Linked DNA regions of Martelella mediterranea DSM 17316. The main gene of each other region encodes a partner of the protein of the gene in region 2 in a complex. Links are inferred from orthologs where the notes say so. Each region holds a gene or a part of one and is shown on either strand. Other genes may lie near its edges. The genes, in order: Mame_RS13340 and dnaG.

The links.
Region 1: the proteins of dnaG (region 2) and Mame_RS13340 are in contact, whole or in part, in a crystal structure (PDB 2R6A), measured with the Geobacillus stearothermophilus proteins. The link is inferred for Martelella mediterranea DSM 17316 from one-to-one orthologs. Residues at the interface, in WP_049624496.1 of Geobacillus stearothermophilus: Lys456, Leu457, Leu458, Pro459, Ala460, Asn463, Ala464, Leu467, Leu535, Leu536, Ile537, Ala538, Gln544, Glu545, Asp548, Tyr549, His552; in WP_033016901.1 of Geobacillus stearothermophilus: Ser13, Glu15, Ala16, Gln18, Glu91, Leu92, Asp94, Ala95, Val96, Pro97, Thr98, Ala99, Ala100, Asn101, Tyr104, Tyr105, Ile108.

The regions. Positions count from the first base shown.
Region 1 is NZ_CP020330.1:2,855,996-2,859,211, forward strand. The notes cover bases 42-2,941. They hold Mame_RS13340 (replicative DNA helicase), read right to left. Parts: upstream 2,283-2,941; coding sequence 801-2,282; downstream 42-800. Other genes in these bases: alr (alanine racemase), read right to left, coding at 42-738; Mame_RS13345 (IS110 family RNA-guided transposase), read right to left, coding at 2,528-2,941. Also shown: more of alr, read right to left, coding at 1-41; more of Mame_RS13345, read right to left, coding at 2,942-3,216. UniProt on the Escherichia coli protein: The main replicative DNA helicase, it participates in initiation and elongation during chromosome replication. Travels ahead of the DNA replisome, separating dsDNA into templates for DNA synthesis.
Region 2 is NZ_CP020330.1:3,695,580-3,698,855, reverse strand. Bases 317-3,276 are described here. They hold dnaG (DNA primase), read left to right. Parts: upstream 317-783; coding sequence 784-2,769; downstream 2,770-3,276. Other genes in these bases: rpoD (RNA polymerase sigma factor RpoD), read left to right, coding at 3,184-3,276; Mame_RS17185 (GatB/YqeY domain-containing protein), read left to right, coding at 317-662. Outside these bases: more of Mame_RS17185, read left to right, coding at 210-316. UniProt on the Escherichia coli protein: RNA polymerase that catalyzes the synthesis of short RNA molecules used as primers for DNA polymerase during DNA replication.

The DNA.
Region 1 (3,216 bases), 840 kb from region 2 along the record:
TTGCAACTTTTTCGATGCGCCCGGCGCCGAATCGCCGCCGTATAGCGCGATGCCCGGCCGGGTCAGCTCGAAATGATAGTCGGCGCCGAGCAGGATGCCGGCGGAGGCGGAAAGGCTGGCCTCGACCCCTTCGAAGGCGTTTGCGACATCGCGGAAGCGCGCCAGTTGCTCGCGGTTCATCGGCGCTGCCGCATCATCGCCGCAGGCGAGGTGGGAGAGCACCAGAACCGGCGAAAAACTTGCCGGCCTGGCGTCATCGGCGGCCAGCCGCAGCGCCTCGTCATGGGAAAGGCCGAGCCGGTTGAAGCCGGTGTCGACCTGCAGCGCGCAAGGATAGTCGCCATAATCGGCGATCGCGGCGAAGAAGAAGGCGAGCTGTTCCTCGCTCGCCAGCACCGGCACGAGGCCGTTTCCGAAAAACATCGCCTCGGTGCCCGGCCACATGCCGGAGAGCACGAAGATGCGGGCGTCTGGCGCGAACCGGCGCAGGGTCGCGCCCTCTTCGGGAACAGCGACGAAGAAATCCGCCGCGCCCGCCTCATAAAGCGCCTCGCCGACATCCTCGATGCCGAGCCCGTAGCCATCCGCCTTTACGACTGCGCCGGTGCGGGCCGTGCCCGAGAGTGCGCGCATGGTCCGCCAGTTGCTGACGATTGCCGAAAGGTCGACCGTCAGCCGGGCAGGGGCGGCATCGAAACCGATTTCGGTCTCCATGAATTCATTCGAATATTCAGTCATGAAACTGCCGTTCGTTGCGTTGTTACGGCATGTATAGCGCGTTTATCGCGTCTGACACAGAATTATTCGTCAAAACTTGAATAGGATGGATCCGCCAGATCGGCAAAGCGGGTATAGGCCGCCTGGAAGGCGAGGTTGGCCGTGCCGGTCGGTCCGTGACGCTGCTTGGCGATGATCACGTCGGCGGTGCCCTTGACCTTGTCGAGCTTCATCTTCCACTCGTCATAAGCAGGGTCATCAGGATCGCGCGGCTCGAGATTCTGGACGTAGTATTCCTCGCGGTAGACGAACAGCACCACGTCGGCGTCTTGCTCGATCGAGCCCGATTCGCGAAGGTCGGAAAGCTGCGGGCGCTTGTCCTCGCGGTTTTCCACCTGTCGGGAAAGCTGGGAGAGCGCGATGATCGGCACGTTCAGTTCCTTGGCGAGCGCCTTCAGCCCGGTGGTGATTTCGGTCACCTCCTGCACGCGGTTCTCGCCGGATTTTTTCGAGCCGGTCATGAGCTGCACATAGTCGACCACCAGCACGTCGAGCCCGCGCTGACGCTTCAGCCGCCTTGCGCGCGCGGAAAGCTGCGCGATCGAGATGCCGCCGGTCTGGTCGATATAGAGCGGCACTTTCTGCATGGTCTGCGAGCAGGCCACCAGCTTGTCGAAATCCGCCTCGGTGATGTCGCCGCGACGGATCTTGGAGGAGGACACCTCGGTCTGCTCGGAAATGATACGGGTGGCGAGCTGCTCGCCGGACATTTCCAGCGAGTAGAAGGCGACGACGCCGCCCTGCTTGGCCTCGATCGTGCCGTCGGGCAGCACTTCGGGCTCATAGGACGAGGCGACGTTCCAGGCGATATTGGTGGCAAGCGAGGTCTTGCCCATGCCGGGACGACCGGCAAGGATGATCAGGTCGGAGCGCTGCAGCCCGCCCATCTTGGCGTCCAGCGTGGCGAGCCCGGTGGAGATGCCGGAGAGGTGGCCGTCGCTCTCGAACGCCTTGCCGGCCATGTCGATCGCGATCGATACGGCGTTCTCGAAGGTCTGGAACCCGCCCTCGTAGCGGCCGGTTTCGGCGAGCGCGAACAGCTTGCGCTCGGTCTCCTCGATCTGTTCGGACGGCGGCATGTCGATCGGCGCGTCATAGGCGGTGTTGACTACGTCCTCGCCGATCTCGATCAACTGGCGGCGGATCGCCAGATCGTAGATCGTGCGGCCGTAATCCTCGGCATTGATGATGGTCACGGCTTCCGCCGCAAGGCGCGCCAGATACTGCGCCACCGTCAGGTCGCCGACCTTGACGTTGGCGGGCAGGTGGGTCTTGAGCGTGATCGTGTTGGCGATCTTGTCCATGCGGATCGTATCGCCGGCAAGCTCGTAGATCTTGCGGTGGAGCGGCTCGTAGAAATGCTCGGGCTTCAGAAAGTCCGAAACCCGGTAGAAGGCCGAGTTGTTGACCAGGATCGCGCCCAGAAGCGCCTGCTCGACTTCCAGATTGTTCGGCGCTTCGCGTTGCGGTGCGGCGGCTTGGAAGGATGGCGCAAGATCGTTCATGGTGACTTTCCGGAGGTTGGGTGACCCAAGCATAGACGAATGAAGGCGGAGTTGAAGGCCCGACGTGGTTCTCAACACCAATTCACAGGTCATGAAAATAAACGTCGTCTTTCAGCGCCGCAGCCTTGACATGATTCGTCGCCGACACTCGATGAAAATGATACACCCGCAGGCCGGAAAACGAAAAACCCGGCCTTTCGCAAGACCGGGTCGGTATTCTCACTGGACGGCCCATCAGCGTGTCATCAACTCTGTTGGATGACTTTCTCTGTGAACCTTGCATTGAGGGTCACGACGATTTTTCGCATGACTGCTGCGATCGCGACGATTGGCTTTTTGCCGGCTTCGACAAGGCGCTTGTAGAAGGCGGCGAACTCGCCCCTTCCGCGGGCGGCCTGCATGGCCGGCATGAACAGGATGGTGCGCATGACGGGTCTGCCGCCGCGCATTCTCCGGTAACCGATCTTGTTGCCGCTCTCGTTTGGGTGCGGCGCCAGGCCGGCCAGCGCCGCCGCCTTCTTTCGATCCAGCGTCCCGAGTTCGGGCATTGTGGCGATCAGGGCGGCGGCGGTTGTCTCCGCGATGCCGGTCATCGCCATTGCGATGCTGGCCCTGGCTGCAAAGGCTTCGCTGCGCATGAGCATGCGGATTTCCTTGTCGAGCAGCGCGATCTGGCGATTGATGGCAGCGAGCATGGCCTTGAAGGTGACGGCAAGTTCACGTCCGCCCGGCGCCATGGCGCGGTTTTGCTCGGCGACCCTGATGGCGACCAGATCGGCGCGGCGGCGCACAAGGGCCTTGAGCCTTGCCTCTTCAGGGTTTTCAGCCTGCCACAGGGACAGGCTTGCCCAGCGTTCCATGCCATAGGCGACCATTTCCCGGGCATCGATCGCATCGCTCTTGCCGACCCGTCCACGCGAACGAATGAAGGCCT
Region 2 (3,276 bases):
GTAGGCCACTTTTTGATGCGGTTGCGGGAAAATAGAGAAACCGCGCTTGCGGGTCAATTGCTCTTAAGGCAGACTTGTGGCATCTGCTCAAAATAAATGACGCGCCCGAAGATTTGATTTGATCGCAGCCCCGGTATTCGGTAAACGCCGCCGCCATTCGGCATGTGTCGATGCGGTACCTTGAAGATGGCGTTGCCAGGAGTGAATGAATGTTGCGCGATAAACTCGCACTTGCACAAAAAGACGCTTCGAAAGAGGAAGATCCGGTACGCTTCTGCACATTGAGACTGGTTCACGCGGCCATCAAGGACCGCGACCTGGCTCATCGTGCCAACGGCAAGGACCCCGTCAGCGATGACGATATCGCCGGGATTCTGTTCCAGATGCTGAAACAGCGCAAGGAATCCTCCCGCCTCTACGAAGAGAAGGGCCGGCCCGACCTCGCTGCACAGGAACGTCAGGAAATGGCGGTGATTCGCGAATTCCTGCCCGCCCAGTTGCCCGAGGACAAGATCCGCGAAGTCTGCGCCTCCGTGGTCGAGGAGACCGGCGCGCAGGGTCTGCGCGACATGGGCAGGTGCATCGAAACGCTGAAGGACCGCTATTCCGGTCAGATGGACTTCTCCAAGGCCTCCGGCGTGGTCAAGGACATGCTGAAATAGCATTCCGTTGCCGGACCGCTGTGGATATCAGCAGTGGATATGGGGGATAACCCGCCCCGCGCCCGCTAAACCGTTGCGGGGCCTGTAGGCTGTCAGGCCTGCCGGCACACCCGAGGACCTCATGCGTTTTCCGCCATCCTTTCTTGATGAAATCCGCGACCGCGTGCCGATCTCGGCGCTGATCGGCCAGCGGGTCACGTGGGATCGCAAGAAGACCAATGTCGGGCGCGGCGACTACTGGGCCTGCTGCCCGTTTCACGGCGAAAAATCCCCGAGCTTTCACTGCGAGGACCGCAAGGGCCGCTACCACTGTTTCGGCTGCGGGGTTTCCGGCGATCATTTCCGTTTCCTCACCGATCTCGATGGCATGAGCTTTCCCGAAGCCGTGCAGCGCGTCGCCGATATGGCGGGCGTTGCGATGCCGGAACGCGACCCGCAGGCCGAGCGGCGCGAGGAAAAGCGCCGCACCCTGGTCGACGTCATGGAGCTTGCCGCAAGCTTCTTTCAGGATCAGCTTCAGACCGGGGCAGGGGCAAAGGCGCGGGCTTACCTGCGCGAACGCGGCCTTTCGGCGCGCACGATCGACACGTTCCGGCTCGGCTACGCGCCGGAAAGCCGCAATGCGCTGAAGGAATTTCTGGCCTCGAAGGGCGTCGAGAAGCAGGAGATCGAGGCCTGCGGGCTGGTGGTCCACGGGCCGGATATCGCCGTTTCCTATGACCGTTTCCGCGACCGGATCATGTTTCCGATCCTGTCATCGCGCGAGCAGGTGATCGCCTTTGGCGGCCGGGCGATGCGCCCGGATGCGCCGGCGAAATATCTCAATTCCAACGAAACAGAGCTGTTTCACAAGGGCAATGTTCTGTTCAATTTCGCCCGCGCCCGCCGCGCGCTTTCCGGCGCGGAGGGGGCAAAGACGATCATCGCCGTTGAAGGCTATATGGATGTGATCGCGCTCCATCAGGCCGGTATCGAAAACGCCGTCGCGCCTCTCGGCACGGCCTTGACCGAAAACCAGTTGCAACTGATCTGGCGGATGACCAGCGAGCCGGTGCTGTGCTTTGACGGCGATGGCGCCGGCATCCGCGCCGCGGAGCGCGCCGCCGGCCTGGCGCTGCCGATGCTCAAACCTGGCCATTCGCTGAAATTCGCGCTGCTTCCCGGCGGCAAGGACCCCGACGATCTGGTGCGCGAGGGCGGACGCCAGGCGTTTGACGCCGTGATCGCCCAGGCCCGTCCGCTGGCCGACACCGTGTTCGAGCGCGAGGCAGGCAGCCCGGAGGCCGGCGAGACGCCGGAGCGGCGGGCGGCGATCGAGGCGCGGGTCAACGCGCTGGTGGCGACGATTGCGGACGAAAGCGTGCGCCGACATTACCAGCAAGATTTCCGCAACCGGCTTTATCAGCGGTTTCGGGGCCCGTCGCGCGGCGGCGGGAATTTTGCCGGCGGCAGGGGCAGTTTTTCCGGGTCCACCAAGGGGGGCGGGCGGTTCAACGCGCCGCGCGGCAACGGCCTTCTCTCGGCGTCCGAACGCCTGTCGCGCTCGCCGCTTGCGAGCCTGCGCCCGGTTACCAGCAATCTCACCTTTCGCGAATGCCAGCTCGTGTTCTGCCTGATCTCGCATCCCGAACTGGTGCGCGAGGATTTCGACAGCGTGTCGACGCTTTCCTTCGAGGCAGCGGAGATGCGCGCGTTCTGGCCGGCCTTTCTGGCCGAAGCCTCGCGCCCCGACATGGGGCGGGAAAAGCTGCGGCAGCGGCTGGAGGAGGCGGGTTTTGCCGGCCTTGTCGATCAGATCGCCGCCCATGTCGGCCGCAATGTCCACTGGATCGCCGGGCCCGACGCCGCGCTTGAGGATGTCCGCGAGGTCTACCATCAGGCGCTGGCGCTGCATAACCGCGCCCGCTCGCTGGCCCGCCACAAGAGCGAGCTGGAACGCGAGATCGCGGAGGCGACGGAGGAGGGCAATGCGGATCTGCTGGCCGAACTGATGCCGGCGCTGGTTTCGGTTCAGAACGAAATTGCCCGCATCGACAACCAGGAGGCCGAGATCGACGGTTTCGGCCTGATGTCGGGACGCGGCGGAAAGTCCGGAGCGGGCGGATAAGGGGTCTTCAAGCGGCAATTTCGGGATGCGTCCGAACCGATTCCTTTCAGCCGCCACTTGTATTTGCGGCGAAGCAATCTAAATTAACGTTTCTAGGGCCGACAGAGAAGCTGCATCGGTTCCTGTCATCGTCAGAAGCGTTTCACCGGCGGATTTTCGATATGAAATCGCGCAAATACACAATTGACGCTTGACGGATGGCGAAAATCTGGGAATCACCAGTTCGGATGGCAGTGAGCAGCACATTTTCATGATCTGGACAGCATTCACCGGGGGTAGCGAAAACCGCCGCGTTGAAGACTGTCCTGTTCATGTGTGGTTTTTTAAATCCGGCAGACCTCGCAAAAGAGGTCCTTAATCATTTGCCGGTATGCCGCTTGGCAACAGCGACAAAGCGTCAGGGAAACAATATTTATGGCTACGAAAGTCAAGGAAAACGAAGAAGCCGAAACCGAACGCGAAGGCGGTACCGACGGCCCTCTCCTGGACCTTTCCGATGACGCCGTC